DNA from 3 places in the Xanthomonas fragariae genome. Region 2 is predicted to be linked to each of the others. Evidence: predicted binding sites of a transcription regulator. Region 2 holds the regulator's gene; each other region holds the start of a gene.

Region 1 (9,605 bases), 200 kb from region 2:
CGGTTCCTTGCCAAGATCCAGACGGACCGTCTGGCGGAACTTCGGGGTTTCGGCGCTGGCTTCCTGCGTGCGGATGATTCCGCTGCGGCCCTGCTTCTCCCAGTGCTTTTCATTGACGTGCTGGCTTGTGATCGTGATCTTCATTGCGATTGTTACCTTGACTGTGATGGAATTCCGTGATGCGTCACGGTGCGGTTGCGATAAATTAGTTTCGTGAAGAGTCACGAATGCGGTGTTGGTGGGGCCCGCGCCGCAAGCGACACGGTCCCTAGTAGGCGCAATCGGGGAACAGCTCATCCAGCTGGTTGCTGATGCGAACCTCTAAGTCGAGCTGATGCAGGTTCTTGAAACGCCCTGGTACGCCGTCGTGCGACAGGTAGCGCTGCAGGACAGACACGGCGTATTCGGGGCTGCGACTGTTCAACGCGTTCCAGAGGACGCGGAGCGCTGTGCCGGCTTGCGTGTCGATGAAATCGACCATGGCTTTGACGGACGGATTAACCATGCGTTCTTTCAATTCCAGCCTGGTCAACTCACCAATGACCAGATCAGCGAGAACGGTGTAAGCGCTGGCGAAGTACTTGCCAGGGTTAGACAACGCGGCCAGGGGAAGATTGATACGCTTGGCGTAGAGACGGAGTTCGCAGCGAACCCAATCACTTTCCGGGTCGCCGAGCTGCTTGCCCTTTTCGTAGATGCACAGCTCTTTGTGGCCCTTTTGGCCGATGTAGAACGATGACCCCTTGTTGGTGCCCTCGTCGTTGATCGACTTAGCGTGCGGAGGCCGGCCGTTCATTGTGAACAGTCCTTCGTGGTATGCCTCACGGAACTGCTGGACATCGAAAATCTCACCGCTGTGGTCATCGATGGCGATATCGACGCGAGTCAAATGCGCACCGAGATCCTCGGCGATGCGCTCGACAAACGGCCAGCTGGGGACGTGGCTACAGCCCTGCCCTGTGAGGCTGATCATGACCTCACCATCGTCGGAGAGACCGAGGCGACCACAGACGCTAGAAGTCTCATCGATCAGCATTGCGCTGCGCTGATAGCGGAAGTTCCACAAGCGATCAGCGAGGGGGCCAGCAACGATGCTGCTGGAGGTGCCGAACACGTAGGCCACCATCTGCTGTGCGTTCATGCGCTTGAAGAAATTGACGGCCTTGTCAGAGTCAAAAACGAGGGTGCAGAAATCGATGATCGGCTTCGAGAGACATTCGAGGGTCTGAGACTTTTGGCCCGTGTTACTGCTCGGGCCAACCGGGTGCGCCGGCCGATTGCACAGCTGCGCCGGTGAAAAGGGTAAACAAAGGGCGAGGAGCGGGGTCACAGAACCACCGCCGGGGTGTTGCCGATCATGTAATAGCCGATCACGCCGCGCAGGTATGCGCAGGCGATCAGCACCAGCAAGCCGGCCAGCATAAAGTGATGCGTCACGAAATGTCCCCTTGACATGTCCCCTACCCTGACCCGTGACCCCCGGGGGGTGCCGGGGGGCGGGACGCTTAGCCACGCTAAACGCAGACGCTTGTATAGTTCAGCGAAACAAGAATGTAAAGGTCAGCTAAACATGAGCGCGGAAAACGAACTGATCAACCTTGTGCGAGCAGGAGGAAAGTTCAGTTCAGACAATGAGTTAGCTCAGAAGCTGGGGGTGACCAGGGCGATGGTTAGCTCTTGGCGTTCGGGCAGGTATGTGCTGCCGGACGATCAAATTGCGCAGCTCTGTGCGCTTGCAACGCTAGACGGGGCAAGCTGGATGGCAAGGATTCACACCGAGCGTGCAGCGTCCGCGACAGAACGTGCTCTGTGGCAATCGATCCTGGACAGACTGGCCCCGATCACCGCGGTGGTCGGGGTGCTGGGCCTAGTCGCACTAGGGATCCACGCAGGAAGCCATGAGGCGGTAGTGGCGGCCTTCTCTCCGGTCGCCATAACGCCAACCCTCTATACATTATGCGAAATGTAAGTGCTTCCTCAAATCGGCGCTCAGTCACCGCTGCTCTCTCTGGCTGGTAGCCAGCTGCTACTTGGCTGACGTGCCCGATCGACCTCCACGTGGCCTGCATAGTTTGCCGGCCTCGCTCCAAGGTTTCTCGGGCGTCCTGGAGGGAGGCATGATCAGCGGCCACTGCCTCATCAGCGTGTTACTGCGGCGAAGCAGTGGTCGTCTCAGGCGTGACACGCCAGATGATGTTGGCCAAGTCATCGGCGACGATCAATGCGCCACGTGGGTCGACGGTGACACCAACCGGTCGGCCGCGGGTCTTGCCGTCTTCGCCATGTAAGCCAGAAACGAAGTCGATCGGGTCGCCTGCCGGGTGACCGTCACGGAACGGCACGAACACCACCTTGTAGCCGGCTGGCGGGTTGCGATTCCAACTGCCGTGCTCGCCGACGAACACGCCGTCCGCGAATTTTGAGCCCATCGCTGTAGACGAAAATGCCACACCAAGTGCGGCCACATGCGAGCCCAACGCGTAGTCAGGAACGATAGCCGATGCGATTTTCTGCGGATCCTGCGGCATGACGCGCTTGTCAACGTTCTTGCCCCAATAGCTGTAGGGCCAGCCGTAGAATCCGTCTTTGTGCACCGAGGTCAGATAGTCGGGCACCAGGTTCGGGCCGATTTCGTCGCGCTCGTTGACCACGGCCCAAAATGCGCCGGTCCCCGGCTGGATAGCGAGCGCAGTGGGATTGCGCAGGCCGGTGGCCTACGGCTTGTGCGCGCCGGTCGCCGCATCCACTTGCCACACTTGAGCACGGTCCACTTCGGCAATCATGCCGTGCTCGGTGATATTGCTGTTGGAGCCGATCGCCACATACAGATAGCGACCGTCGGCGCTCGCAGTCAGCGCTTTGGTCCAGTGGTGATTGATCGCCGATGGCAGGTCGGTGACCTTGCCCAGCGCGCTGCTCGCCTGCGTCTGGCCATCGCGATACGCAAAACGCACCAGCGCATCCTGATTGGCGACGTAGAGCGCGTTGCCGATCAGCGCAAGTCCGTACGGCGCGTTGAGCTTGTCGGCGAACACGGTCTTCAACTCATAAGTGCCATCGCCGTTGGCATCGCGCAACAAGGTCAAGCGATTGCCGCTTTTAACCGGCGACGTACCCTTTGCCTTGATCAAGCCGGCAATGATGTCCTTGGGCTTGAGATTCGGTGCGGAGCCGCCACGGCCTTCTGCCACACGACCGCAAGGCCTTGATGTCTGCACCGGCGTGCCAAAACTACCAGTGTTCGCTACGCTGAAGGCTGGTTTCTGGCAGTTTCCGCCCATGCGTACACGCCGTCCTGCTGCCGAAGACAGACCCGCCGACGAGTTGTTTCGTTCGCGGCTGGAGAACCAGATCGATCTGCGTCATCCGCTGGCGCGGCTGAGCCAACGGATGCCGTGGGCGGCGTTGGAGCAAGCACTTTCATCGCGCTTGCCGGCCACCCAGGCCGATGGCGGTCGGCCGGCATTGCCGGTGCGGCTGATTGCCGGTTTGCTCTACCTCAAACACGCCTACGACCTGTCCGATGAAGCGGTGTGCGAGCGCTGGCTGGAGAATCCGTACTGGCAGTTCTTCACCGGTGAGGTCGTGTTCCAGACGCGTTTGCCGTGCGATGCCAGCTCGCTGACGCGCTGGCGGCAGCGCCTGGGTGAGGCCGGGATGGAAGAGCTGCTGGCGCACACCATCAACGCCGCGCATGCGATGCAGGCGGTGGACGCACGCGAGTTGTCGCGGGTGATCGTGGACACCACGGTGCAAGAGAAGGCGATCGCCTATCCGACCGACAGCCGTTTGCTGGAGGTGGCACGCAAGAAGCTGGTGTTACTGGCCAAGCGGCACGGCATCGGATTGCGGCAGAGCTACGCGCGGCAAGGCCCGGCCCTGAGCCGCAAGGCAGTTCGGTATGCGCATGCGCGCCAGTTCAAGCGGATGCAGCGCGTGCTGCGACGTCAACGCACGGTATTGGGGCGGGTGTTGCGCGACATCCAACGCAAACTCGATCAGGTAAACACCGGCGTGCGCGAGCGCATCGCTGTCTGGCTGGAACGTGCGCAACGGCTGTACACGCAGCGTCCGAAGGACAAACAAAAACTGTACGCATTGCATGCCCCGGAAGTGGAATGCATCGGCAAGGGCAAGGCGCGTCAAGCGTACGAATTTGGCGTCAAGGTCGGCATTGCGGTCACCGCCTGCAAGGGATTGGTCGTGGGTGCGCGCAGCTTCCCGGGCAACCCGTACGACGGCGATACCTTGGCCGAGCAGCTGGAGCAGACACGCGGGTTACTGCAGGATGTGAGCGTAGAACCGACGGTGGCGATCGTGGACCTGGGCGATCGCGGGCGCGAAGTCGATGGCGTGCAGGTCCCTGCATCGCGGCAAGGCCAAGACGCTGACGCGACGGCAATGGCGCTGGATCAAGCGACGGCAGGCGGTGGAGCCGGTGATCGGACATCTGAAAAACGACTGCAGGTTGCGTCGCTGCAGGCTGAAAGGTGCCCAAGGCGATGCGCTGCACGTGCTCGGCTGCGCCGCTGCCTACAACCTGCGCTGGCTGCTGCGCTGGATCGCGTTTTTGCGTGCCTGGATGCGGGCGATGAGATGGTCATCCTTGAGTACCGTGCCGCTGTCACCGACGGCACTTGGCGCTTGAAGGGGATTTTTCAGGGACGACTAGAGAGGCCCTTTGGGACTGCCCACGACAACTTTCTGGTGCAGCGCGCGTGTGTTTCTATCAAGTCCGCCGCGCTTGGGCCGATACCGCCTGCATGGACAGACTTAGCGTAATCGGACTGGTGCTCGCGATCGTGGCGATCGTGGGCGGCAGCGTTTTGAAAGGTGCCGGCATTTCGTCGCTGTGGTCGCCGGCGGCCTTCTTGATCGTGATCGTCGGTACTGTGGCGGCGATCCTGTTGCACACCTCGCCGGCAGTCTTCCGGCGCGCGTTCAAGATCCTGCGCTGGGTGATCCAGCCGCCGGCCAGCAATCGGCCGCAGCTGCTGGCGCGTATCGTGGAGTGGAGCAACATTGCCCGTCGCCAGGGCCTGCTGGGCCTGGAAGACCAGCTACCGCGGCAGAACGACACCTTCCTGCGCAAGGGCCTGCAGATGTTGGTCGATGGTGTTGAGCCGGAATCCATGCGGCATATGCTTGAGATCGAAGTCGACAATCAGGAGCGTCAGGATCTTGCCGCAGCCAAGGTGTTCGAAGGCATGGGCATTTACGCACCCACGCTGGGCATCATCGGTGCGGTGCTGGGGCTGATGGCAGTGATGAAGAATCTGGCGAACCCGGCCATGCTTGGGCACGGCATCGCGGCAGCGTTCACCGCCACCATCTACGGAATCGCCTCGGCCAATCTGTTGTTTCTCCCAGTCGCTGCCAAGCTGAAGAGCGTCATCCAGTGCAGTACCAACGAGCGTGAAATGGCGATCGAAGGCTTGATCGCGATCGCCCAGGGCGAGAACCCGCGCAACATCGAATCGAAACTGGCCGGATACTTGCATTAGTCCGCCATGGCATGTCGTCGCAAACATCACGAAGAACATGGCAACCACGAAGCGTGGGCGATCCCGTATGCCGATCTGATGACGTTACTGCTGGCGTTCTTCGTGGTGATGTACGCCATCTCCTCGCTCAACGAAGGCAAGTACAAAGTCGTGGCACAGGCGTTCACCACTGCCTTCGGTGGCTCGTCCAATGCGGCCAGCCCGGTGCAGATCGGCAAGACCCAGACGCAGGGCGCCGACTACGACCGCCCGTCGGTGATCAAGGCCGACGCGCCGATGGCCGATCCCAACAGGCCGACCGACCCCACCCTGTTGCCCTCCATAGCCGCGCAGATGCGCATGCCGGTGTCGTTGCGCAACCAGGCGCAGCTGGCGCGCGCGCAGCGGCAGATGGATGCGGTGGCGCAACAGCTGAGCAAGACGTTGTCGCCGCTGATCGACAAGAAACTCATCACCATCCGCCGCAACGATCTGTGGATCGAGGTGGAGATCAACAGCGACATTCTCTTCGGCACCGGTTCGGCCGCACTAGCCAGCACGGCGCGCGCCACGTTGTCCACGCTGGCCTCGGTGCTGCGCGATGCGCCCAACGGCGTGCGCGTGGAGGGTTATACCGACAATCAGCCGATCGCGACCGCGCAGTTCCCTTCCAATTGGGAGCTATCGGCCGCGCGCGCAGCCAGCGTTGTGCACTTGTTTGCCGATGACGGCATCGCCCCGCAGCGATTGGCGATGGTGGGCTATGGAGAATTCCGCGCACGTGCCGATAACAGTACTGAGGCGGGACGGAATGCGAACCGGCGTGTGGTGTTGATCATCCTCGCTGACTCGGCTGGCTCACTCGCTCCCGATCCGCCATCGCAGATGCATGCGACCGCTGCCGGGGCGCCCAAGCTTCCCAAGTCTGGCGGCGGCCAAACGGCCGTTACCACCGTAAGCGGAACAAATTCCGTCCCCGCCGTAATTCAAGGAGTGCAGTGAGATGCGTATCTGGGCAATCGCCAACCAAAAGGGCGGTGTAGGCAAGACCACTACGACGCTGGCATTGGGTCGTGGTCTGGCCGCGCTCGGCCACCGGGTGTTGCTGATCGACCTCGATCCGCACTCCTCGCTCACCCGCTCGTTCGGCGTGGCGGTGGACCCGCCGCCGCGCGGGGTGCTGGACCTGTTCGGCACTCCGCCGAGCGATCTGGCCAACCTGCTGCACGAAAGCGCCATCCCCGGCTTGTCCTATGTCTGCGCGCAAGCCGCACTGGCCACGCTGGAACGTCGCAGCGCCACGCAGCCAGGTCTGGGCTTGGCCCTGCAGAACGCCATGAGCCGCCATGCCGGCCAGCACGACTACATCCTGCTCGACTGCCCGCCCACGCTCGGCCTGTTGATGATCAATGCATTGGCCGCCTGCGACCGCGTGGTGGTACCGACTCAGGCCGAGCCGCTCGCGCTGCATGGTCTGGCCAGCATGGTGCGCACCGCCGACATGGTGCAGCGTTCGCGTCGTCGCGAACTCCCGGTGTCGATCCTGCCGACCTTGTTCGACCGACGCACGCGCGCCGGCACCGACACACTCAAGGAAATGCAGGCCACCTACGGCGCCGTGGTCTGGGAAGACGCAGTGCCGGTGGATACCCGAATTTGCAATGCCGCTGCACTGACCCTCCCCGCCACCGGCAGTGACTATCAGGGCCGCGGCCTGTCCGCTTATCGCCGTGCGCTGGAATGGGTGCTGGCCGAAGACGCGATGCGCATGGAGCAAGCCGCATGAGCAACCACAGCGCCAACGGTGAGATGGACGATTATCTGGAAGGGCTGCTGCACGATGCCGGTATCGAGATCCCTGCCCCCCCCGCGATTGCCGACATCGCCGCTGCACAGGTACTTGCCGATGCAGACGTCGCATTAGCCGAATCACCTGTGCAGATCGCCGCCGCACCTCAAGCCGCTGCCACAGTCCTCAGTGCCGAAGCGATCGCCGCCGATTTCCTGGCCGAAATGGATGCCGACCCAGCCTTCGGTGCGCCAGTAGTTGCCGCACCAAGGGCCATAGACATCGCCGCCGATTTCCTGGCCGAAATGGACGCCGATCCGGCCTTCGGTGCGCCAGTGGTTGCCGCACCGAGTGCCGTAGATATCGCCGCCGATTTCCTGGCCGAAATGGATGCCGACCCGGCCTTCGCCACGGCCGCACCCAGCCCGTTTATGAGCACGGCCGATCTGATGGCCGAAATGGACGCGGACCCAGCCTTCGGTCTTGCCGCACCGGCTGCACCTGCACCTGCACGCGCTGCGCCGACACCGATGCAGGCACCCCACCGCGCGCCACCGGCACCGGCCTATCCGCAAGGCCTGCAAGCACTGTTGGCGCCCGGCCAGGCCGAACGCATCAATTCCGAACGACGCGTAAGCGAACGCAGCACACGTTGGTTGCGCCTGCGCTGCGGCGAACAGACCTACGCGCTGGAATTGCTCAAGGTGCAGGAAGTGGTGTTGCCTGTGCCGCTGCTGCCATTGCGCGGCACCGCCAGCGCAATGCTCGGCATCATGAATCTGCGTGGCCAAGTGGTGCCGGTGATCGATCTGGGCGTGCATCTGGGTTCGTCGCCGGTGGACATGGATCTGCAGACGCGTGTGGTGGTGCTGGAAGAAAATGGCGAAACCATGGGCTTGCGTGTGTCGGCGGTGGAAGACGTCACCAGCCTCACCGATCAGCAGATCGAGCCACCGGACAACGCACGCCTGTGCCGCATTTCCAACAACCTATTCCGTGGCGTGGCACGTTTGGGCCACCAGCCGATGATCCTGCTAGACGCCAGCCACCTGCTGCATTGATGCGCAACCGACGCGCACCTGCACGCACAACGATTCAGCATTAAAGCTTTTCCGCCCCCCGCCGTTAGTACGCATAGAACAATCTGTTCGGAGCAACCATGAGCACAGTGACATTGGGCGAGGATCTCGGCATCGAGACCAGCGCCGAACTCAAGCAGAAACTTGTCGGATTTCTCGAGCAGGACGGCCAGTTGTTGCTTGATGCCGGCGACGTCCGGCGCATCCACACTGCCAGCGTGCAGGTGCTCTACGCCTTTGTGCAGGCTCGCCGCCAAGCCGGCCTGCACATCGAATTCGATGGTTGCAACGACACCTTTAGAGATGCGGCTCGTCTGCTCGGCGTCACCGACGCGCTCGGACTTTCCGCATCCAATGACAACCTGAAATCTGTGGAGAACGCCGCATGAGCGCACGTATCTTGGTGGTGGACGATTCGGCGTCGATGCGCCAGATGGTTTCTTTCGCCCTCACCTCGGCCGGCTTTGCCGTCGAAGAAGCCGAAGACGGCGCCGTTGCACTGGGCCGCGCGAAGGGCCAGCGCTTCAATGCGGTGGTGACCGACGTGAACATGCCCAACATGGATGGCATTTCTCTGATCCGCGAACTGCGCCAGCTGCCGGACTACAAGTTCACCCCGATGCTCATGCTTACCACCGAATCGGCGGCCGATAAAAAGTCCGAAGGCAAGGCGGCGGGTGCGACGGGTTGGTTGGTGAAGCCGTTCAATCCAGAACAGTTGATCGCCACCGTCCAGAAAGTTCTGGGTTAATTCCTTTTCGCTTCACCATCGGATCTCACGCCCATGAGCATGGACCTGCAACGTTTCCACGCGACCTTTTTCGAGGAAAGCCGTGAAGGGCTCGACGCGATGGAGGCCGGGCTGCTGGCCCTTGAAGAGGGCAACCGCGACCCGGAAATCATCAACTCGGTGTTCCGCGCCGCGCACTCGATCAAAGGTGGCGCTGCCACTTTCGGTTTCGAGGCCGTCGCCGGCCTGACCCACGTGCTGGAGACGCTGCTGGACGAACTGCGCTCCAACAAGCGCCAGCTCGAACCCAATGCAGTCGATGCCATGCTCGGCTCGGTAGATGTGCTGCGCGCCTTGCTGCGTGAAGCCGAACACGGCACTCCTGCCGAGCCGGCTGCGGTCAAGGCCGTGCACGTTCGTTTGAACGCAGTGCTGGCTGGCGAAGCGCCTGTGGCCGCCGCGGTCGCCATGCCCAAGGAAGAAGAACCCGACGCCTGGCACATCGGCTTCACGCCCGCGCCGTC
Region 2 (9,605 bases):
GCGCGGCTATCTATGGGCCGGCCGCTGGAAGCCCGGTGCTTCATCGCAACGGTGGTCGCCCAGCGCGACGGCCCGCGCCGCTTGGCGGGTTGAATCCGGTGATTGGTCAACACTCTTGACCGTTGAGCCGGCAAGTCGATCAGCCCACGCCCAACCGCGTGGAAATCACCCCAACAAGGTCATGTCGCCAGACTGGAACGCGGCTTGCATTGGGCAGGGCTGACAAGTCACCGGCACCGTAATGTCCGAGTCCGAAGACGGCGGCGAACGTACAGAACTTCCCACCGAAAAACGTCTGCGTGAAGCCCGCGAGCAGGGCAACATCCCGCAGTCGCGCGAGCTGTCCAACGCCGCGGTGTTCGGTGCCGGCGTGTTCGCACTGATGGCCCTGGCACGCGGCATTGGCGCTAGCGCCACGGTCTGGATGAAGACTGCACTCAGCCCGGACCCGAAGATGCGCGAAAACCCGATGGCGCTGTTCGGCCACTTCGGCGATCTCTTGCTGCAACTGCTGTGGGTAATGCTGCCACTGATCGGTATCTGCCTGGCCGCTGGCGTGGTTGGCCCGCTGCTGATGAGCGGCCTGCATTTTTCCAGCAAGGCGATCATGCCCGACCTCACCAAACTCAATCCGATGAACGGGATCAAGCGCATGTGGGGCAGCCACGCCCTGGCCGAGCTGGTCAAGTCGGTGCTGCGGCTGCTGTTCGTTGGCCTGGCTGCCAGCCTGTGCATCTCCAAGGGCCTGCATGGCTTGCGCTCGCTGGCGAACCAGCCGCTGGAACAAGCGGTCGGCAACGGCCTGGACTTCACCAAAAGCCTGCTGTTCTACACCGCTGGCGCACTGCTGCTGCTGGCCGCCATCGACGCGCCGTACCAGAAGTGGAACTGGATGCGGAAGCTGAAGATGACCCGCGAAGAGATCAAGCGCGAGATGAAAGAAAGCGAGGGCAACCCGGAGGTGAAGGGCCGCGTCCGCCAGATGCAGATGCAGATGTCGCAGCGCCAGATGATGGAAGCGGTGCCCAAGGCCGACGTGGTGCTGGTGAACCCAACCCACTACGCGGTGGCGCTCAAATACGAAGGCGGCAAGATGCGCGCCCCGATCGTGGTGGCCAAGGGCGTGGACGAAATGGCCTTCCGCATCCGCGAAGTCTGCGAACAACACCGGGTGGCAATCGTCACCGCACCGCCTTTGGCACGCGCCTTGTATAGGGAAGCTCAAATCGGCAAGGAAATTCCCGTGAGACTCTATTCGGTCGTGGCCCAGGTACTTTCCTACGTCTACCAGTTGCGCGGATGGAACGGTGGCCCGATGCCGGAATTGCCCTCGCTGGATGTGGATGAGTCAGGCAAGGGAGCCAGCGCATGAGTGCCCAACCGGCCCCGTTGAATGCTCGTCGCATCATGGAGTTGCTGCGCAACGGCCTGGGCGCCCCGCTGGCGCTGATAGCCATGCTGTCCATGCTGATGGTGCCGCTGGCCGCACCGGTGCTGGATGCCTTGTTCACCTTCAACATCGCCATCTCGCTGATGGTGCTGCTGGCGGTGATCTACGTGCAGCGCCCGCTGGAATTCACCATCTTCCCGATCGTGCTGTTGATGACCACGATGCTGCGCCTGGCGCTGAACGTCGCCTCCAGCCGCGTGATCCTGATCAACGGCCAGGACGGCCACGCTGCGGCCGGCAAGGTCATCGAGGCGTTCGGCCAGTTCGTCATTGGCGGCAATTACGCGGTCGGTATCGTGGTGTTCGCGATCCTGACCATCATCAACTTCGTGGTCATCACCAAGGGCGCCGGGCGCGTGTCGGAAGTGACCGCGCGCTTCATCCTGGACGCGATGCCCGGCAAGCAGATGGCCATCGACGCCGATCTCAACGCCGGTTTGCTGACGCGTGAGGAAGCCAAGGCCCGCCGCGAAGAAGTCCGCGAGGAAGCCGACTTCTACGGCGCAATGGACGGCGCCAACAAGTTCATCCGCGGCGACGCCATCGCTGCCATTATGATCCTGTTCATCAACCTCATCGGCGGCATGGCGGTAGGCATGTTCCAGCACGACATGAGCTTTGTGGATGCCGCTTCCACCTACACACTGCTGTCGATCGGCGACGGTCTGGTGGCGCAGCTGCCGGCTTTGCTGGTGTCGTCTTCGGTCGCCTTGCTGGTGACCCGCGCCTCGCGTGCGCAGGATATGCGCGGCGCCATGATCAGCCAGGTGTTCGGCCAGCACCGCGCGCTGGCGGTGGCGGCAGCCATCCTGGGCCTGGTCGGGCTGGTACCGGGCATGCCAAACGTCGCGTTTTTGACGCTTGGCCTGATCCTGGGCGTGATCGCCTGGAAAATGTACAAGCGCAGCCTGGTCATCCCGCCCACCGGCGACCCCGCTACCGACCCCAAGGCCGCCGCGGCCGCCACTGCCGCCCAGGCAAGTTCCGAATTGAGCTGGGACGAACTGCGCCCGATCGACCCGCTGGGCCTGGAAGTGGGCTACCGGCTGATCCCGCTGGTGGACAAAACCCAGGGCGGCGAACTCATGGCGCGCATCAAGGGCGTGCGCCGCAAGCTCACCCAGGACATCGGCTTCCTGGTGCCGCCGGTGCATATCCGCGACAACCTGGAGCTGTCGGCCAACGCCTACCGCCTGCTGGTGCACGGCGTGCCGGTAGCCACGGCGGAAATCTATTCCGACCGCGAACTGGCATTGGACCCGGGCGGTGCGCTCGGCCAGCTGGACGGCATCGCCGGCAAGGACCCCGCCTTCGGCCTGGATGCTACCTGGATCCAGCCGCATCAACGCGCTTATGCCGAATCGATGGGCTACACCGTGGTCGACCCGGCCACCGTGGTCGCCACGCATCTATCGCACCTGATCCGCGAACACGCCCCGGAACTGCTCGGCCACGAAGAAGTGCAGCAACTACTGGCGACCCTTGCCAAGACCGCACCGAAGATGGTCGAAGACCTCACCCCGAAGGCACTCCCGCTATCGGTAGTGGTGCGCGTGCTGCAGAACCTGCTGATCGAGCGCATCCCGGTACGCCAGCTGCGCAAGATCGTCGAAGCCTTGGTCGAGCACGCCCCGCAAAGCCAGGATCCGACCACCCTCACCGCCGCGGTGCGCACCTCGCTGGGTCGCTTCATCGTGCAGGAAATCGCCGGCATGTCGGCCGAGCTGCCGGTCTACACGCTGGCCCCACAGCTGGAACGCGTGCTGCAAGAATCCACCCACGGCAACGGCGTGGCATTGGAACCCGGCTTGGCCGAGCGCCTGCACCAAAGCCTGGCCGATTGCGTCGGCAAGCAGGAAGCGCGCAACGAACCGGCGGTGGTGCTGGTGCCCGGCCAGGTCCGCGCCGCCCTCGCCCGCCTAGTGCGCCACAGCGTGCCGACCCTGTCGGTGCTGGCCTACAGCGAAGTGCCGGAAGACAAGCGTTTAAAATTGTTGGGTACGATCAGCTGAGAGCTTGACGCGGATCGCCTCGCACGGCCTCGCCGTCCTTCATCGTTCCAGCGATCGGACGGGTCTGATGCCGGCACGCGCTGCATTGGGAGTAGACCGCAGCACCACGCTTGAAACGCGACTGCGCCCGTCCAGCACAGCAGGGGCAACGAAATCCCTGCGGCTACCGCCACTTGTAAAGAGCGCAGTATCACCTGGCCTCGGTACCGTAGGACGCAACGAACTCGGACATCGACAGTCCAGCTTGCGAACTGCACGGCATCGATGCGCATCACGCCACCTCGTTGGTTTCAGGTGACAGCTGCATCAACTCAGCGCGGCGCAGATCCTGCGACTGCTGGCTGAAGGCACAGGGCTAATCAGGACATCGAATCCGGGCGCAGGATTTACTGTCGCTTGGCCGATATCGTCCGGCTACAGAGCCTTCTCAGGCCGAACTTTCACACGCGATTTGCGAAGCCTGCAACCACCGGTCACCCGATTCGGATCAGGGATGTCTCCTGGCGCGAAGCGCAACCAGGACCGATTGCCATTGGGATCTTCCACCCCGCCGCTTACCTCACACCCGTCACCTTCGCCAGCCCTGAAGACAGCCCTACCGCTCAGCGAGCGTGAACGGTTGGCCAGCACGCGACAGAAAACTGGCGCAACTCGACACATCGACCCGCGCACCCAGAAAACGGTCGCATAAACCACAGGTCCGACCGTCAAAAACCCAGCGCCTCATTTTGGCACGCCGCGTGCATTTGCTCTGACGGGACCGCAGACAGCATCACCGCTGCGGGGCGAGAGCAGGAATTGGAACAAACGAACGGGACAGGCAACTCATGACGCTGGCAACGCACCCACATTCATCGCGCACCCGTCCGGCGTCCAACGGGTTCCGTTCCTTGAGGCACTTCGCATGAAAATCAAACGCTTCGTTGCCCCGGACATGCGCACCGCATTCCGCATGGTGCGTGAAGAACATGGCCCGGATGCAGTGATCCTGTCCAACCGCCGCACAGCTGAAGGCATCGAGATCGTCGCGGCCAGCAATTACGACGAAGAACTCGTGCAGCGCGCCCTGGAAACGGCGCGCTCCGAGCCGCCGACCGCTGAGTCGGCCCAGATCCAACAGGCGCCTGTGCAACACGCTCCCACCCTAGTCCACGTACCGCTCAAGCCGACGGCCGAGACCGGCATGCGCCAACGCGTTGCCAGTGCCGCCAACGACATGATCGCGGCCATGGCGCTGCGCCAGCCAGTCAACCTGCTGCGCCAGAAGCCGGTCGCCGCATCGGTACGCGGCGCCGCCCCGTCATCCACCGCCCAGGCACTAGCCCATGCGGTTGCAGTGACGGCCGCGCCGCGCCTGGAACACGCGCTGTCGGCAGTGCCGGAACAACTGTTCGCCGACTTCCTGACCACCGCCCCGGTGCAGCGCGAAGCTGTGCAGGCTGTCACCGCAGCGACGCCGGTCATGCCCGCCGCTCTTGCGGTCGCCGCCCATGCCGGCTACGGCCAAGACCAGGACGACCGCGACGACGAGGCCGACTTCGACATGGATGACGCCCTGCCGCAGATCCTGCCGCCGGCGGCGTTACCGCAGCTGGTGGTCGCCCCGGTTGCGCTGGTCTCCGTGCCGGTCGCCGCCGCCCCGGCGCCGCAGAACGATGAAGAACTCAAGCAGTTGCGCGGTGAGCTGTCGCTGATGCGTCAGATGATCGAGCGCGAAATGAACCGCCTCACCGACGAGCGCCTGCGTGGCTCACCGGTGCGTGCGCAGGCTCTGGAGCTAATGGACGACTACGGCTTCGATGCCGGTCTGATCCGTGACGTGGTCCTGCAGATTCCGGCCGATACCGAATTGCACCGTGGCCGCGGGTTGATGCTGGGCCTGCTGTCCAAGCGCCTGCCGGTGGCCCCGATCGACCCGCTGGAACATGGCGGCGTGATCGCTCTGGTCGGCCCAACCGGCGCCGGCAAGACCACCACCATCGCCAAGCTTGCGCAGCGCTTCGCCGCCCAGCACGCCCCGCGCGACGTGGCCCTGGTCACCACCGACATCCAGCGTGTCGGCGGCCGCGAGCAGCTGCACAGTTACGGTCGTCAGCTTGGCATCGCGGTGCACGAGGCCGACAGCGCCGAGAGCCTGCTGGAACTGCTCGAGCGTCTGTGTGACTACAAGCTGGTGTTGATCGACACCGCCGGCATGGGCCAGCGCGACCGCGCCCTGGCCGCGCAGTTGAACTGGCTGCGCGCCGCGCATCAGGTCACCTCGCTGCTGGTGCTGCCCGCTAACGCCCATTTTTCCGACCTCGACGAGGTCGTGCGCCGCTTCGCCCATGCCAAACCCCAAGGCGTGGTGCTGACCAAACTCGACGAGACCGGCCGCTTCGGCAGTGTCTTATCGGTGGTGGTCGATCACCAAATGCCCATCACCTGGGTGACTGACGGACAGCGGGTCCCTGACGACCTGCACCGCGCCAATGCCGCCAGTCTCGTTCTTCGCCTTGAAGATTTACGGCGCGCTGCCGATAAGCCCTGTACCCCGGAGCATCAACATGCAGTCGCGTGAATACGCAAAGCTGACCAACGCCTTCCCCCTGTCGGCGACCCGTCCCGAGCCCTTTGGCCCAGTGCGCACCATCGCCGTCACCGGTGGCAAGGGCGGCGTGGGTAAAACCAACATCTCCGCCAACTTGGCGGTGGCGTTGGCCGACATGGGCAAGCGCACCTTGCTGCTCGACGCCGACCTTGGCCTGGCTAATCTGGACGTGGTCCTGGGCCTGTCGCCCAAGTACACTCTGGCCGACCTGATCGCCGGCCGTTGCACGCTGGACGAGGTGATCATCGAAGGCCCCGGCGGCGTGTTGGTGGTTCCGGCCGCCTCTGGCCGCCGCCACATGGCGGAGCTGGCCCCGGCGCAGCACATCGGCCTGGTCAACGTGTTCTCCGAACTGGAACGCGACCTGGACATGATGGTCATCGACACCGCCGCCGGCATCACCGACAGCGTACTGACCTTCTGCCAGGCCGCCCAGGACACCGTGGTGGTGGTCTGCGACGAACCGGCCTCGATCACTGATGCCTACGCGCTGATCAAGGTGCTTTCGCACGAACGCGGTGTGGACCGTTTACAGATCATCGCCAACATGGTGCGCAACCCCAACGAAGGTCGCCTGCTGTACGACAAGCTGTCGCGGGTCTGCGAAAAGTTTCTCGGCGATGTGTCGCTGAACTACCTCGGCCACGTGCCTCAGGACGACTGGCTGCGCCTGTCGGTGCAGCGCCAGCAACCGGTCATCAAGGCTTATCCCGCCAGCCCATCGGCGCAGGCCATCTTAGAAATCGCTCGACGTACCTCACGCTGGCAGGCCCCTACGGTACCGGGCGGCAACGTCGAGTTCTTTGTCGAACGCATCATCCAACGGGGAGTGGCCGCATGAATACCGCAGCTGTGAATACCGCAACCGCGCAGTACCGTGCCGTACAGCGCCACACCGCCAACGACATCGTTACCCAGCACGCCGATCTTGTCCGTCGCATCGCCCACCACCTGGCCGCGCGACTGCCGGCGAGCGTGGAAGTGGACGACTTGATTCAGGCCGGCATGATCGGCCTGATCGAAGCCTCGCGCAGTTACGACTCCGAACAGGGCGCCTCGTTCGAAACTTACGCTTCCATACGCATCCGCGGCTCGATGATCGATGAGATTCGCCGTGGCGACTGGGTGCCGCGTTCGGTGCACCGTCGCGCTCGCGACGCTGCTGCCGCCGTGCGCAAGATCGAGCAGAACACCGGCCGCGCCGCCGCCGCCACCGAAGTGGCCGCCGCGATGGAAATGCCGCTGCCCGATTACCTGCGTCTGATGGAAGACGCCTCCCGCGGCCAGGTACTGAGCCTGGAATCGCGGATTGAAGATCACGGCGAGCTGGACACTACCGCCAAAGGTGGCCCCAACCCGCAGCAAATGATGGAGCGTGGCGAATTCGGCCGCGAGCTGGGCAAGGCCATCGGCCTGTTGCCCGAGCGCGAGCAGCTGGTGCTGTCGCTGTACTACGAACAGGAATTGAACCTGAAGGAAATTGGCGCCGTGCTCGGTGTCAGCGAATCGCGCGTCTGCCAGATCCATGGCCAGGCGGTGGTACGTCTGCGCGGCCGCCTCAAAGTCTTCGAACTGGCCGATGCCGGTGTCGAAATTGACGAATAATTTTTTCGTGTTAGGAGCTTGATGTGAATAAGAACATGCGGATCTTGATCGTGGACGACTTCTCGACGATGCGGCGTATCGTCAAGAATCTGTTGGGCGATCTCGGCTTTACCAACACCGCAGAGGCCGAAGACGGAAACAGCGCATTGGCGGCATTGCGCGCTGGCCCGTTCGATTTCGTGGTCACCGACTGGAACATGCCAGGCATGACCGGCATCGACCTGCTGCGTAACATCCGCGCCGACGCCAAGCTCAAACATTTGCCAGTGATGATGGTGACCGCAGAGGCCAAGCGCGAGCAGATTATCGAAGCCGCACAGTGCGGCGTGAATGGCTACATCATCAAGCCATTCACCGCGCAGACGCTTGAAGAAAAGCTGGGCAAGGTATTCGAACGTCTGGCGGCGACCGCATGATGGACGCCACAGTGGAGACCAATGCCGAACGCGCCGCATTGATCGAACGCCTGCAGGGCGCGATCGATGCACTGGAAAGTGGTGACGAAGCCGCGTGGCGCCTTGAGGTGGATCACCTCGCCGCCTTGCGCACCCGTCCAATGATGCAGGGCCTGAGCCGGCTCGCACGCGAACTCGGTCAGGCGCTGGGCGAACTGCCCACCTTGCCCGAAGAAGCCGGCGAACTGGACGATGCGTGCTCGCGTCTGGACCACGTGGTGGATATGACCGAAAAGGCCAGCCATCGCACGCTGGATCTGGTCGAGGAATGCCGCGAGCTGGCCGAGCAATTGCGCTCGGGCGGCTTGAATGCCGACCAGGGCGTGTTGCTGGACAGGATGCGCAGCAGCCTGACCGAACTATCGTTGGCACAGAGCTACCAGGATCTGAGCGGCCAGATCATCCGGCGCGTGGCCAGCATCGTGCGGCGCGTGCATGAAGGCTTCGGCGCACTCGGCCTGCCGCCGAAGAGCACCGAACCGAAAAAAGACGACGGCGGTCTTGCCGGTCCTGCAGTCAAGGGCCTGGACCGTCACGCGGTGTCGCAAGACGACGCCGATGACCTGCTGTCCGGATTGGGGTTGTAGCCATGAGTGCTGTTCCTGACGATATTGCAGCCGATTTCATCGTCGAGGCCCAGGAAATCCTGGATCGCCTCGGCGAACAACTGGTGTCGCTGGAACAGGCACCAGACGAAGCCGATCAGCTCAACGCGGTGTTCCGCGGTTTCCACACGCTCAAGGGTGGCGCCGGCTTTCTGGCGATCAAGCCCATGGTCGAGCTATGCCACGCTGCTGAGGAAACCCTCGGCATGGCGCGCTCAGGCCAGGCAGTGCTGCAGCCGCATCACTTCGATGCCGCGCAGCAATCGCTGGACTATTTGCAGTCCATGCTGGATGCAATGGGCTCCGGTGCGCCCGTACCGCATGCACCGGCCGCGCTAATCGCGCAATTCGATGCCAAAAGCGGCCCGCCAGCCATCAAGGCGGTGCCCGAGGCCGCCACTGCAGCCGCACCGGCGCACGATAACGGCCACGCCGCTGCTGCGCCCGGTACCAAGGCCGCCCCCAAGGCGGCGGCAAAGGGTGCCGACGCCGAACAGACTGTGCGCGTGGACACCAAGCGCCTGGATGCCATTGTCAATTTGATCGGCGAACTGGTGCTCTCGCGCAATCGCTTGAAGACCCTACGCACCCGTTTGCGCGATGAAGAACTCGATCGCGCCGTCAGCGTGCTGGACATCGCCACCGCACGCCTGCAGACCGCGGTCATGCGCACCCGCATGCAGCCGGTCAGCAAGGTATTTTCGCGCTTTCCCAAAGTGGCTCGCGATGTCGCGCGCACGTTGTCCAAGGAGGTGGAACTGGAACTGATCGGCGCCGAGACCGAACTGGACCGCAACCTGGTCGAAGCCCTGGCCGACCCTCTGGTGCACTTGGTACGTAACGCCATCGACCACGGCATCGAATTGCCTGCATTGCGCGAAGCCACCG
Region 3 (9,605 bases), 600 kb from region 2:
CGCCTTGAGGAAGCGCGTATTGGGCACGTGCGGGCCGCGGCACATGTCCACATATTCCTGGTGGTAGTACAGGCCCATCGCGGTGATGTCGTCGGGCATGTCCTCGATCAGGCGCAGCTTGTACTCCTCGCCGCGCTGGGCGAACACCTCGATCACCTCGGCGCGCGGGGTGACCTTCTTGATCACGTCGTAGTCCTGCGCGATCAACTCCTGCATACGCTGCTCAATCGCGGTCATGTCGTCCGGCGTGAATGGGCGCTCGCTGTAGATGTCGTAATAGAAGCCTTCGGCGATGACCGGGCCGATCACCATCTTGACCTCTGGGTACAACTGCTTGACCGCATGCCCTACCAGATGCGCGCAGGAGTGGCGAATGATCTCCACGCCTTCGGAGTCCTTGGCAGTGATGATGCGCAGGCTGGCGTCGTGGACGATGACGTCACTGGCATCGACCAACTCGCCGTCGACCTGGCCGGCGATGGTGGCCTTGGCCAGGCCGGCGCCGATCGACTGGGCGACCTGGATGACCGAGACGGGCGATTCGAATTCGCGACGGCTGCCGTCGGGGAGCGTGATGTTGATCATGGGCAAGAATTAAGGTCTGTGCTGGCTGCAGCTCACGGCTGCAAGGGAGATCTGCCCATTGCTAGACAGGCTCGGAAAGAGAAGATGCAAAAGGTGAGGCAACCACATCGCCACGCAGGCGCTTTGCACGCTGACGCGGGCGGAATCAGCAGTGGGAGGTGGTAGTGCTCATGTCGCACGCTGGGCCGGCGCGGGACGCGGGCCACCTTCTGGCAAGTGATCTTGGGCAGGAATGGTAAACCAATCAGCCGACTGCTGCGCGTGGCGACACGGGGCCGGCGGGCACGTGGCATGATGCCGGCCACTTGTCCTGCCGTTGCCGACCATGATTATCAAAGGTAAAGCCACCTCGCCGGATATGGCCTACCTGGCCGGCGTGTCGCACGCTTAGCATGTCGCGCGCGCGCAACGCCGAGCCGCCGGGGCCTTGCTGCTCGGCCGATTGATTTTCGTATTGATTGGTGTTGGCGGTTGCCTCACCACGCAGCGCTCGTTGATCGCGCGGCGTTTTCCAACTTGCCTCTTCGCCGCGTCGCCAGGTACAAGCCATGACGAAACCGGAGCGGCAGCTGCTGGTGAGGCGCCATGAAGCCAAAACGCACGGTGCGCAGTGGATGCTGTGGATGCTGTGGGTGCCGTCGATCGGCATCGTCAGCGGCTTGCTGGTGATGCTGTTTGCTTACCGCTTGTTGTCGCGCGAGTTGGAACGGCGCGCACGCCGGACACCAAGCCAGCCACTACCAGCGAGCGGCTGATCGAGTCGTTTGCCGCGCTCGAACGCACCTCTACCTCGCTAGAGGCGCGGGCGCGCTATTTCGGTCTGCTGCAGAACTGTCGCGATGCCGGAGAAGCGGTGGAAATCACTGCACGCACTATTGCACCGTTGATTTGCCGTGCCGCGGGCGCGGTGTGTCTGCTGTGTGCGTCGCGCGATCGCGCCGAGCAGGTGGTCGCCTGGAGCGCGATGGCCGACGCCGCCGACAGCGCCAGCATCGCGACGGACACCTGTTGGGCGCTGCGCGTCGTAATCGCACGCATGTGGTGACGGACGCCAGCCAGGGCGTGGTGTGTCAGCATGCTGGCGTCGATCTCCCGGCGCATGCGTGTACCGCCTGCATTCGGCTGTCCGCGCAAGGCAGGCAATTGGAAATTTGTTGGCGCTGCGCAGCGACGATCCACGCGATCTTGCCTCATCGACCGTGGCAGAGGCAGTAGCAGGGAAATTATCGCTGGCGCTGCACAACTTGTGTTTGCGGGAAACGCTGCGTCAGCAATCGATCTGCGGTCCACTAGCCGGCCTGTACAACCGCCGCAATCTTGAAGAAGCACTTAATCATGAACCGGCGCGCTGCACGCGACGGGTGCAACCGTTACCGGTGCTGATGCTGGATGTGGACCACTTCAAACAGCTCAACGATTTGCATGGACATGGCGGCGCCGACCGCGTGCTGGCAGCGATCGGCGTGTGCGCTTGAGCATCGATGACCCACCAGATGTATGCATTAACAATTATATCAAGGCATCGCCGACAGGTACGGCCATCGTCGTCGTTTGGAATCAGGCCGGCACCAGCCAGCATGCCATTGATGCGCGTGCGCACATAGGCTGCGTCGTCCGGCTCGGCGCTACTCAGCACCGCTTCGGCATGCGCCTGAAAATCGAGGTAATCGAAATCCGCATCTCCATCGGCCAACAGCTGCGGTAGTTGGTCCCGCAGCGCAGCCAGGCGCGTATCGCGTTATTTCCGGGTGGGCATGGCAAACTCCGACGGCAAGAAAGATACGGTCGTGGCAGGGGCGTCAAGGATGTGCGAAGTCCTGCTCTGCAACGCTTCATTTTCCTACCTGTTACGACGATGCGTACATGCTCAAATTTGACAATGCCCAGCCGATAATGATGTCGACCTCTACAGAACCTTTCCCGTGATCCTCCACCTGCGGCGGGATTTCCGCCTCGGCATCGTCAAGATGCTTGGACCAATCACCGCGCTATTGCTTTGCCTCTATGCGGTCTACCTGGCCATGACCGGTCAAGCGGTCGCGTGCATCATCACTGCCTCGTTGGGCCTGCTTGCGGTGTGGCGCGGCTGGCAGATGCGCAGTGCCGAACATACTGGTGCTGGAGGGGTCTGGCTGGCCTCAATCAATGTCGGCGGTTGTCTGGTGGCGTGTTGGACCGGTGGCGATGGCGCCCTGCCTTGGTTGTTCCCGGTATTGGCCACGAATTATTTTCTGTGCGAGCCACCACGTGCGGTGTTGTTGAGCTTGCCGCTGTTGACGGCATTGTTGTTTTTGCCTGGCCTGATCGTCAGTGCGGGTCAGGGTGCATCGACTGTGGCGGTAACCTTGGTGACGCTGGCGGTAGGCTACGCGTTCTCGCTGCGCATGCAGAACGACCGCGTGCATCTGGAAGAGCTGGCCTCGCTGGATGCGCTGACCGGCTTGCCTAACCGCCGCATGCTCGAACGTGCGCTCACCTACCAGATCGATCAGCGTCATCCACAAGATCGGCTCAACAGCTTGATCATTTTGGATCTGGATCATTTCAAAGAGGTCAACGATCTGTACGGGCATGCCGCAGGCGATGCGGCATTGTCGGATCTGGCGACGATCCTGCGTTTCGAAGTGCGTGAGCCGCATCAGGTCTTCCGCTTTGGCGGCGAAGAATTTGTGGTACTGCTGCGCGCTGGTTCGCTTTCGGAACTGGAGGCGGTAACCGAACGTTTGCGCAAGGTGATCCGCAATGGCCTGCGCGGTCCGGGTGGTCGTATAACCGTTTCGCTGGGTGCTGCGCGCCATGATGGCGAGACCCATTGGCAAGACTGGTTTTCGCGCGCCGATGCTGCGCTATATCTGGCCAAGAACGGCGGACGCGACAGCGCGCGGGTTGCTGACCAAGAATTTATCCGCAAATAGGTAACCTATCGATTCGAGCCGCATGGTACGCGGCGCTGGATCGAGATCACGGCCAAACGTGTAGCGTCCTGGGTGGTAAGCGATGAGTTCTGGCAGCGGGTGGAACCGCTGATTCCTGCGCGTGCAGTGGCTGACAGGGTCTACCGGTGCAGACCGATCTGCGAGGCCGTCTCGACTGGTGTTGGAGGCCATCGTCTATGTGCTGCGCACCAGCTGCCACTGGAAGGTGGCTGTCTAAGGAACGCTTCGGCAGCGCAAGCGCCATCCATAAGCGCTTGCTGGAATGGGAAGCTGCGGGCTTCTTTGAGGTGCTGTGGAAAGCGGGCCTGGCCGAGTACGACCAGATGCGGGGCATTGCTTGGCGCTGGCAGAGCGTGGACGGCGCGATGATGAAGGCGTCGCTGGCACAGCAGGCCGCGGGGCCCAACCCAACGGATCGTGGAAAAAAGCAGCAAGCGCCACCTGCTGGTGGACGGCCCGTGGCGTTCCGTTGTCGATCGTCGTGACCGGGGCCAACGCCCCTGACTGCAAGCGGCTTGATGAGGTGCTCAACGCCATTGTCGTCAAGCGCAAGAACCCGCAACACCGGCGAAGCCAACATCTGTGCGCCGACGCGGGCTATCGTGGCGCGGCACACCTTCGCACCATCCAGGACCGCGGTTACATCCCTCATGTTGTTGACCGGCGCAAGGCAGCCGACACCAAACGGCGCGATTCGAAAAACAAGGCCAGGCGCTGGGTGGTCGAGGTATCTCATAGTCGGTCGTCCCTGAAAAACCCCCTTCAAATACCAATCTCCAGCAGTGATCGGTGCACGGCGCTCAAGGATGGCCATCCCATTGCCCGGATCCAGGCACGCAAAAACGCGATCCAGCGCATCAGCCAACGCAAGTTGTAGCCGGAGCACGTGCAGCGCATCGCCTTGGGCGCTGTTGCGCCTGCAACGACGCAACCGGCAGTGGTCTTTCAAATGTCCGATCGCCGGTTCCACTGCCTAACGCCGTTTGATCCAGCGCCATTGCCGTCGCGTCAGGGTCTTGGCCTCTTCCGGCGTATGCAATGCGTCGAGTTGTCGTTTGTCTTTGGGACGTTGCGCAAGCACCTGTTGTGCGCGTTGCAACCGCACAGCGATGCGCTCGCGCACGTCGATGTCTACCTGATCGAGCTTGTGTTCGATGTCGCGCACGACTCGTCCCTGCACTGTGCGTTCAAGCGCGCCGTTAGTGTTGGCCTGCCCCGCCAGCAGCCGCAGTGGCCGGCAAGCGCGGCAAAAGCGCCTGTTCCAACGCGGCCCACGGCATCCGTCGGCTCAATTGCGCCAACGGATGACGCAGGTCGATCTGGTTCTGCAGCCGCGAACGGAACAACTCGTCGGCGCAGATGCGCTCAGCAGCAGCACGGCGTGTACGCATGGGCGGCAACGGCCAGAAACCAGACCTCAGCGTTGCGAAAACCGGCAGTTCTGGCACACCTGTGCGGCCTATAAAGCGTTGCGGTGATTGGGTATTGAGGGTTTTTCAGGAGCGGCCATTTAATTTTTTAATATTGAGTCGTCCCTGAAAAATCCCCTTCAAGCGCCAAGTGCCGTCGGTGACAGCGGCACGGTGCTCAAGGATGACCATCCCATCGCCCGCATCCAGGCACGCAAAAACGCGATCCAGCGCAGCAGCCAACGCAGGTTGTAGCCGGCGGCGCAGCCGAACACGTGCAGCGCATCGCCTTGGGCACCTTTCAGCCTGCAGCGACGCAACCTGCAGTCGTTTTTCAGATGTCTGATCACCGGCTCCACCGCCTGCCGTCGCTTGATCCAGCGCCATTGCCGTCGCGTCAGCGTCTTGGCCTTGCCGCGATGCAGGGACCTGCACGCCATCGACTTCGCGCCCGCGATAGCCCAGGTCCACGATCGCCACCGTCGGTTCTACGCTCACATCCTGCAGCAACCCGCGTGTCTGCTCCAGCTGCTCGGCCAAGGTATCGCCGTCGTACGGGTTGCCCGGGAAGCTGCGCGCACCCACGACCAATCCCTTGCAGGCGGTGACCGCAATGCCGACCTTGACGCCGAATTCGTACGCTTGACGCGCCTTGCCCTTGCCGATGCATTCCACTTCCGGGGCATGCAATGCGTACAGTTTTTGTTTGTCCTTCGGACGCTGCGTGTACAGCCGTTGCGCACGTTCCAGCCAGACAGCGATGCGCTCGCGCACGCCGGTGTTTACCTGATCGAGTTTGCGTTGGATGTCGCGCATGAGCCGTCCCAGCACTGTGCGTTGACGTCGCAGGACGCGCCGCATCTTGGCCAGTAACACCAGCTTCTTGCGTGCCACCTCCAGCAAACGGCTGTCGGTCGGATAGGCGATCGCCTTTTCCTGCACCGTGGTGTCCACGATCACCCGCGACAACTCGCGTGCGTCCACCGCCTGCATCGCATGCGCGGCGTTGATGGTGTGCGCCAGCAGCTCTTCCATCCCGGCCTCACCCAGGCGCTGCCGCCAGCGCGTCAGCGAGCTGGCATCGCACGGCAAACGCGTCTGGAACACGACCTCACCGGTGAAGAACTGCCAGTACGGATTCTCCAGCCAGCGCTCGCACACCGCTTCATCGGACAGGTCGTAGGCGTGTTTGAGGTAGAGCAAACCGGCAATCAGCCGCACCGGCAATGCCGGCCGACCGCCACCGGCCTGGGTGGCCGGCAAGCGCGATGAAAGTGCTTGCTCCAACGCCGCCCACGGCATCTGTTGGCTCAGCCGCGTCAGCGGATGACGCAGATCGATCTGGTTCTCCAGCCGCGAACGAAACAACTCATCGGCGGGTCTGTCTCGGCAGCAGGACGGCGTGTACGCATGGGCGGAAATTGCAAGAAACCAGCCTTCAGCGTAGCGAACACTGGTAGTTTTGGCACGCCGGTGCAGACATCAAGGCCTTGCGGTCGTTGGGTGGTTGGGGTTTTTCAGGGGCGACTAACTATTGACTTCGGGACATGATCCATCTCGGTTCCCATCTTTTTCAAAACGCGTCGATATCGCCCAGTGCGGTGATCAAGCGACGCGCGCGTTTGTCCGGCTTACCTTCCGGGGGGCGATAGCCAGTACGCTCGGCGACGCGCTGCAGCCGCCATTGCGAACGCGCCTCACGCGAGGCTTCGCTCTCCACGTACAGCGTCTGTGCAACCGGTGCCGGGCCGCGCACGTCGCTGAGCGCGGCGACGGTAATCTCGAAGATTTCACCGCCACGGTCGATACGCAATTGCTCACCGCTACGCAGGGTGCGCGACGGCTTGGGCCGCTGGCCGGAGACATCCACCTTGCCGTTGTCCACTGCCGTCTTGGCAAGACTGCGCGTCTTGAAGAAGCGCGCCGCCCACAGCCAGACGTCCAGCCTCACCGTCGTCGCTTGTTCTATCAATTGAGTCATCGCGTTGTGCTTGCCGTCGGTTCCAATGGGCTGCAGACCGGTGTCGTCATCGCCGCTGCATCGGCGCCTCGACGGGCTGCGTTGAGCGAGAAATATCTGGGCAACGTCGCCGGAACGCAAGCATCGCCAACGACCTGGCCCGGCCTGCCTTTCACTCTCTGGCTGACCGAAACAGGTGGATCTGCCCAGCTCATGCAGTGCCCCGCGTCATCAGAATCGCCAGGCAACAGCACGCCTCACACACTCCAATGTTAGTGTTCGCAGCTTCCGCACCACGGCCTTTCTGCGATGCCCAAATCCGCTGTCCTGACCGAAGGCCCGATCGGCAAGAATCTGCTGCTGTTCGCGATACCGATCTTGGCCGGCAATATCGCGCAATCGCTTAACGGCTCGATCAATGCGATCTGGGTAGGCCGCTACCTCGGCGAGGCTGCGCTCACCGCCGCGGCCAATGCCAACAGCATCATGTTCTTCCTGATCGGTTCGGTATTCGGCATCGGCATGGCCTCGACCATCCTGATCGGCCAAGCGATGGGCGCGCGCGACATCGCACAAGCACGCAAGGTCATGGGCACCAGCGCCAGTTTTTTCGGCGGGCTATCGGCGGTGATCGCCGTGCTCGGCTGGTTTCTGGCGCCGCATCTATTGACCGCGATGGGAACACCGCCGGCGTCGCAAACGCTGGCCGAGGATTACCTGCGGGTGATCTTCCTGGCGATGCCGCTGATCTATATGTTCGCTTTTTTGTCGGCAGCGTTGCGCGGCACCGGCGATGCACGCACGCCGTTCCGCTTTCTGCTGGTGTCGGTGGTGCTCGACATCGTCTTCAACCCGCTGCTGATCTTCGGGCTGGGCCCGTTTCCTGCGCTTGGTATCGCCGGTGCGGCCTGGGCCACGCTGCTGGCTCAGGCGGTCGCAATCGGCGGTTTGTTGCTGTATCTACGTAAACAAGGCCACGTACTATGGCTGGGGCGCCGCGAGGTGCAGCTATTCCGCATCTCCCCGACGATCCTGCGCGCGCTTATCGTCAAGGGCGTGCCGATGGGCCTGCAGATGGTGCTGATTTCGCTCGCCATGATCGCAATGATGACGCTGGTCAACGGTTTCGGCACCGACACCGCAGCCGCCTACGGTGCGGCATTTCAGCTATGGACCTATGTGCAGATGCCGGCCATGGCACTGGGCGCGGCCTGTTCGACGATGGCGGCGCAGAACGTGGGCGCGCGATTGTGGAATCGCGTGGATGCGACCGCGCGCACCGGCATTGTTGCCAACTTCTTGATGACCGGCGTGCTGATCGTGCTGTTGATCCTGTTCGATCGCTGGACGCTGGCGCTGTTTCTGCCAACTGGCAGCCCGACGCTGGAGGTCGCTCGGCATCTCAATCACATCGGCATCTGGTCGTTCCTGCTGTTTGGCGTGAACTTTGTGATTTCCGGCGTGGTGCGTGCCACCGGTGCAGTGATCCCGCCGCTTTTGATCCTAGCGTTCGGTCTGTGGGGCGTGCGCGTGCCGCTGGCGAACGCATTGATTCCTGATCTGGGGGCCGATGGCATCTGGTGGAGTCTTCCGATCAGCTCGATGTGTTCGATGCTGCTGTCGCTGGCGTATTACCGTTGGGGCGGCTGGCGCAAGGCGCGCATGCTGACCACACCAGCGCATCCTGCGGAATTGGCTGCCGCCGCCGAAGTGCCGGCGCATCCGGCATCGCTAGTTGCCGAGACCGCGCCAATGACGGAGTTGCCGCAATCTCGCCAGCGCTGACGTCGGCTGGCATTACCGAGCGGTGTACTGCCACAACAACTGAAGTCACAGTGGGCCGAAAGCAGGCGCAGGTGCCGTTTCGACCTGATCGATGCAGTGAGCAGGTGCTTTTGCAACTGATCTCTCGGCTAGGCCGGCTCGCCTGCTTGCAGAGCCGCTGCGTCGAGGTGTCGCATCGCAAACAGCAGACGTTCACGCGCTCGTTTCGCAAACGTTGTTGGATCACCAAGCGCCAATTCCCGAATCCCAATTCCCATAACGCAAACAGCCGCCCGAAGGCGGCCGTTTGGCAGCAGCATGACACAAGCCTGCCAGTGACTTACTCCGCCTTGGCAGCAGCGGCAGCAGCCTGGCGAGCGACCTTGGCCTGTGCCGCAGCGGCCAGATCTTCCTTAATGCGGGCAGCCTTGCCTTCCAGACCACGCAGGTAGTACAGCTTGCCGGCGCGCACTTTACCGCGACGCTTGACTTCGACCGAGTCGATGATGGCGCTGTGGGTCTGGAACACGCGCTCAACACCGAAGCCGTGCGAGATCTTGCGGACGGTGAATGCGGAGTTCAGGCCGGCATTCTTGGTCCCGATTACCACACCCTCATAGGCTTGCACGCGCTCACGGTTGCCTTCCTTCACCTTGACGTTCACCACGACGGTATCGCCCTGATTGAAGTCCGGCAGCTGGCGCTGAATCTGGGCGGCTTCGAAGTCAGCCAGGATGGTCTTGTTGAGTTTGCTCATGATGGGCACCGCGTGTCTGGTGATATTGGACCGGCAGTCGCCGCACGGCGATTGCTCGAGGTTCGTAGGAGGGCCAGACTCAAGACTGGCCAGTAAGCCGCATATTATGCCCCATTCAATCTTGCAAGAGCTAGGGGTGAGCCCTTATTTCTCGTCGCCGGAGGCAAGTCCGCGGCGAAACTCGTCCAGCAGAC

Evidence for each region. Region 2 encodes FliA, which starts transcription of late flagellar genes. Its sites were predicted from a motif close to TAAAGTTTNNCNNNCNNNGGCCGATAA; they were not measured.
Region 1: PD885_RS10095 (flagellar motor protein) is a predicted target of FliA. The motif match lies at 4,730-4,756, and genes of this name have one in related genera.
Region 3: PD885_RS13755 (GGDEF domain-containing protein) is a predicted target of FliA. The motif match lies at 2,453-2,479, and genes of this name have one in related genera.

What each region holds. Positions count from the first base shown of each region.
Region 1 covers NZ_LT853882.1:2,165,864-2,175,468, reverse strand. Annotated here, with positions in the region: gene PD885_RS10120 (hypothetical protein) at 1-144, opposite strand, end outside; gene PD885_RS10115 (replication initiation factor domain-containing protein) at 269-1,330, opposite strand; gene PD885_RS10110 (DUF3693 domain-containing protein) at 1,571-1,969, shown strand; partial or broken gene PD885_RS10105 (PQQ-dependent sugar dehydrogenase) at 2,148-3,191, opposite strand; partial or broken gene PD885_RS10100 (IS5 family transposase) at 3,280-4,648, shown strand; gene PD885_RS10095 (flagellar motor protein) at 4,764-5,504, shown strand; gene motD (flagellar motor protein MotD) at 5,511-6,485, shown strand; gene PD885_RS10085 (ParA family protein) at 6,487-7,269, shown strand; gene PD885_RS10080 (chemotaxis protein CheW) at 7,266-8,333, shown strand; gene PD885_RS10075 (STAS domain-containing protein) at 8,432-8,740, shown strand; gene PD885_RS10070 (response regulator) at 8,737-9,102, shown strand; gene PD885_RS10065 (chemotaxis protein CheA) at 9,136-9,605, shown strand, end outside.
Region 2 covers NZ_LT853882.1:2,367,851-2,377,455, forward strand. Annotated here, with positions in the region: gene flhB (flagellar biosynthesis protein FlhB) at 242-1,372, shown strand; gene flhA (flagellar biosynthesis protein FlhA) at 1,369-3,462, shown strand; partial or broken gene PD885_RS20725 (transposase) at 3,494-3,734, opposite strand; gene flhF (flagellar biosynthesis GTPase FlhF) at 4,367-6,022, shown strand; gene PD885_RS11045 (MinD/ParA family protein) at 6,009-6,893, shown strand; gene PD885_RS11050 (RNA polymerase sigma factor FliA) at 6,890-7,657, shown strand; gene cheY (chemotaxis response regulator CheY) at 7,681-8,073, shown strand; gene PD885_RS11060 (protein phosphatase CheZ) at 8,073-8,699, shown strand; gene PD885_RS11065 (chemotaxis protein CheA) at 8,702-9,605, shown strand, end outside.
Region 3 covers NZ_LT853882.1:2,971,941-2,981,545, forward strand. Annotated here, with positions in the region: gene thrS (threonine--tRNA ligase) at 1-585, opposite strand, end outside; partial or broken gene PD885_RS13745 (diguanylate cyclase) at 1,083-2,048, shown strand; partial or broken gene PD885_RS13750 (hypothetical protein) at 2,114-2,311, opposite strand; gene PD885_RS13755 (GGDEF domain-containing protein) at 2,508-3,500, shown strand; gene PD885_RS22105 (transposase) at 3,814-4,398, shown strand; partial or broken gene PD885_RS21445 (IS5-like element IS1478 family transposase) at 4,284-4,710, opposite strand; gene PD885_RS22785 (hypothetical protein) at 4,721-4,912, opposite strand; partial or broken gene PD885_RS13770 (transposase) at 5,071-6,342, opposite strand; gene PD885_RS13775 (RNA-binding S4 domain-containing protein) at 6,504-6,911, opposite strand; gene PD885_RS13780 (MATE family efflux transporter) at 7,200-8,675, shown strand; gene rplS (50S ribosomal protein L19) at 8,995-9,411, opposite strand; gene trmD (tRNA (guanosine(37)-N1)-methyltransferase TrmD) at 9,556-9,605, opposite strand, start outside.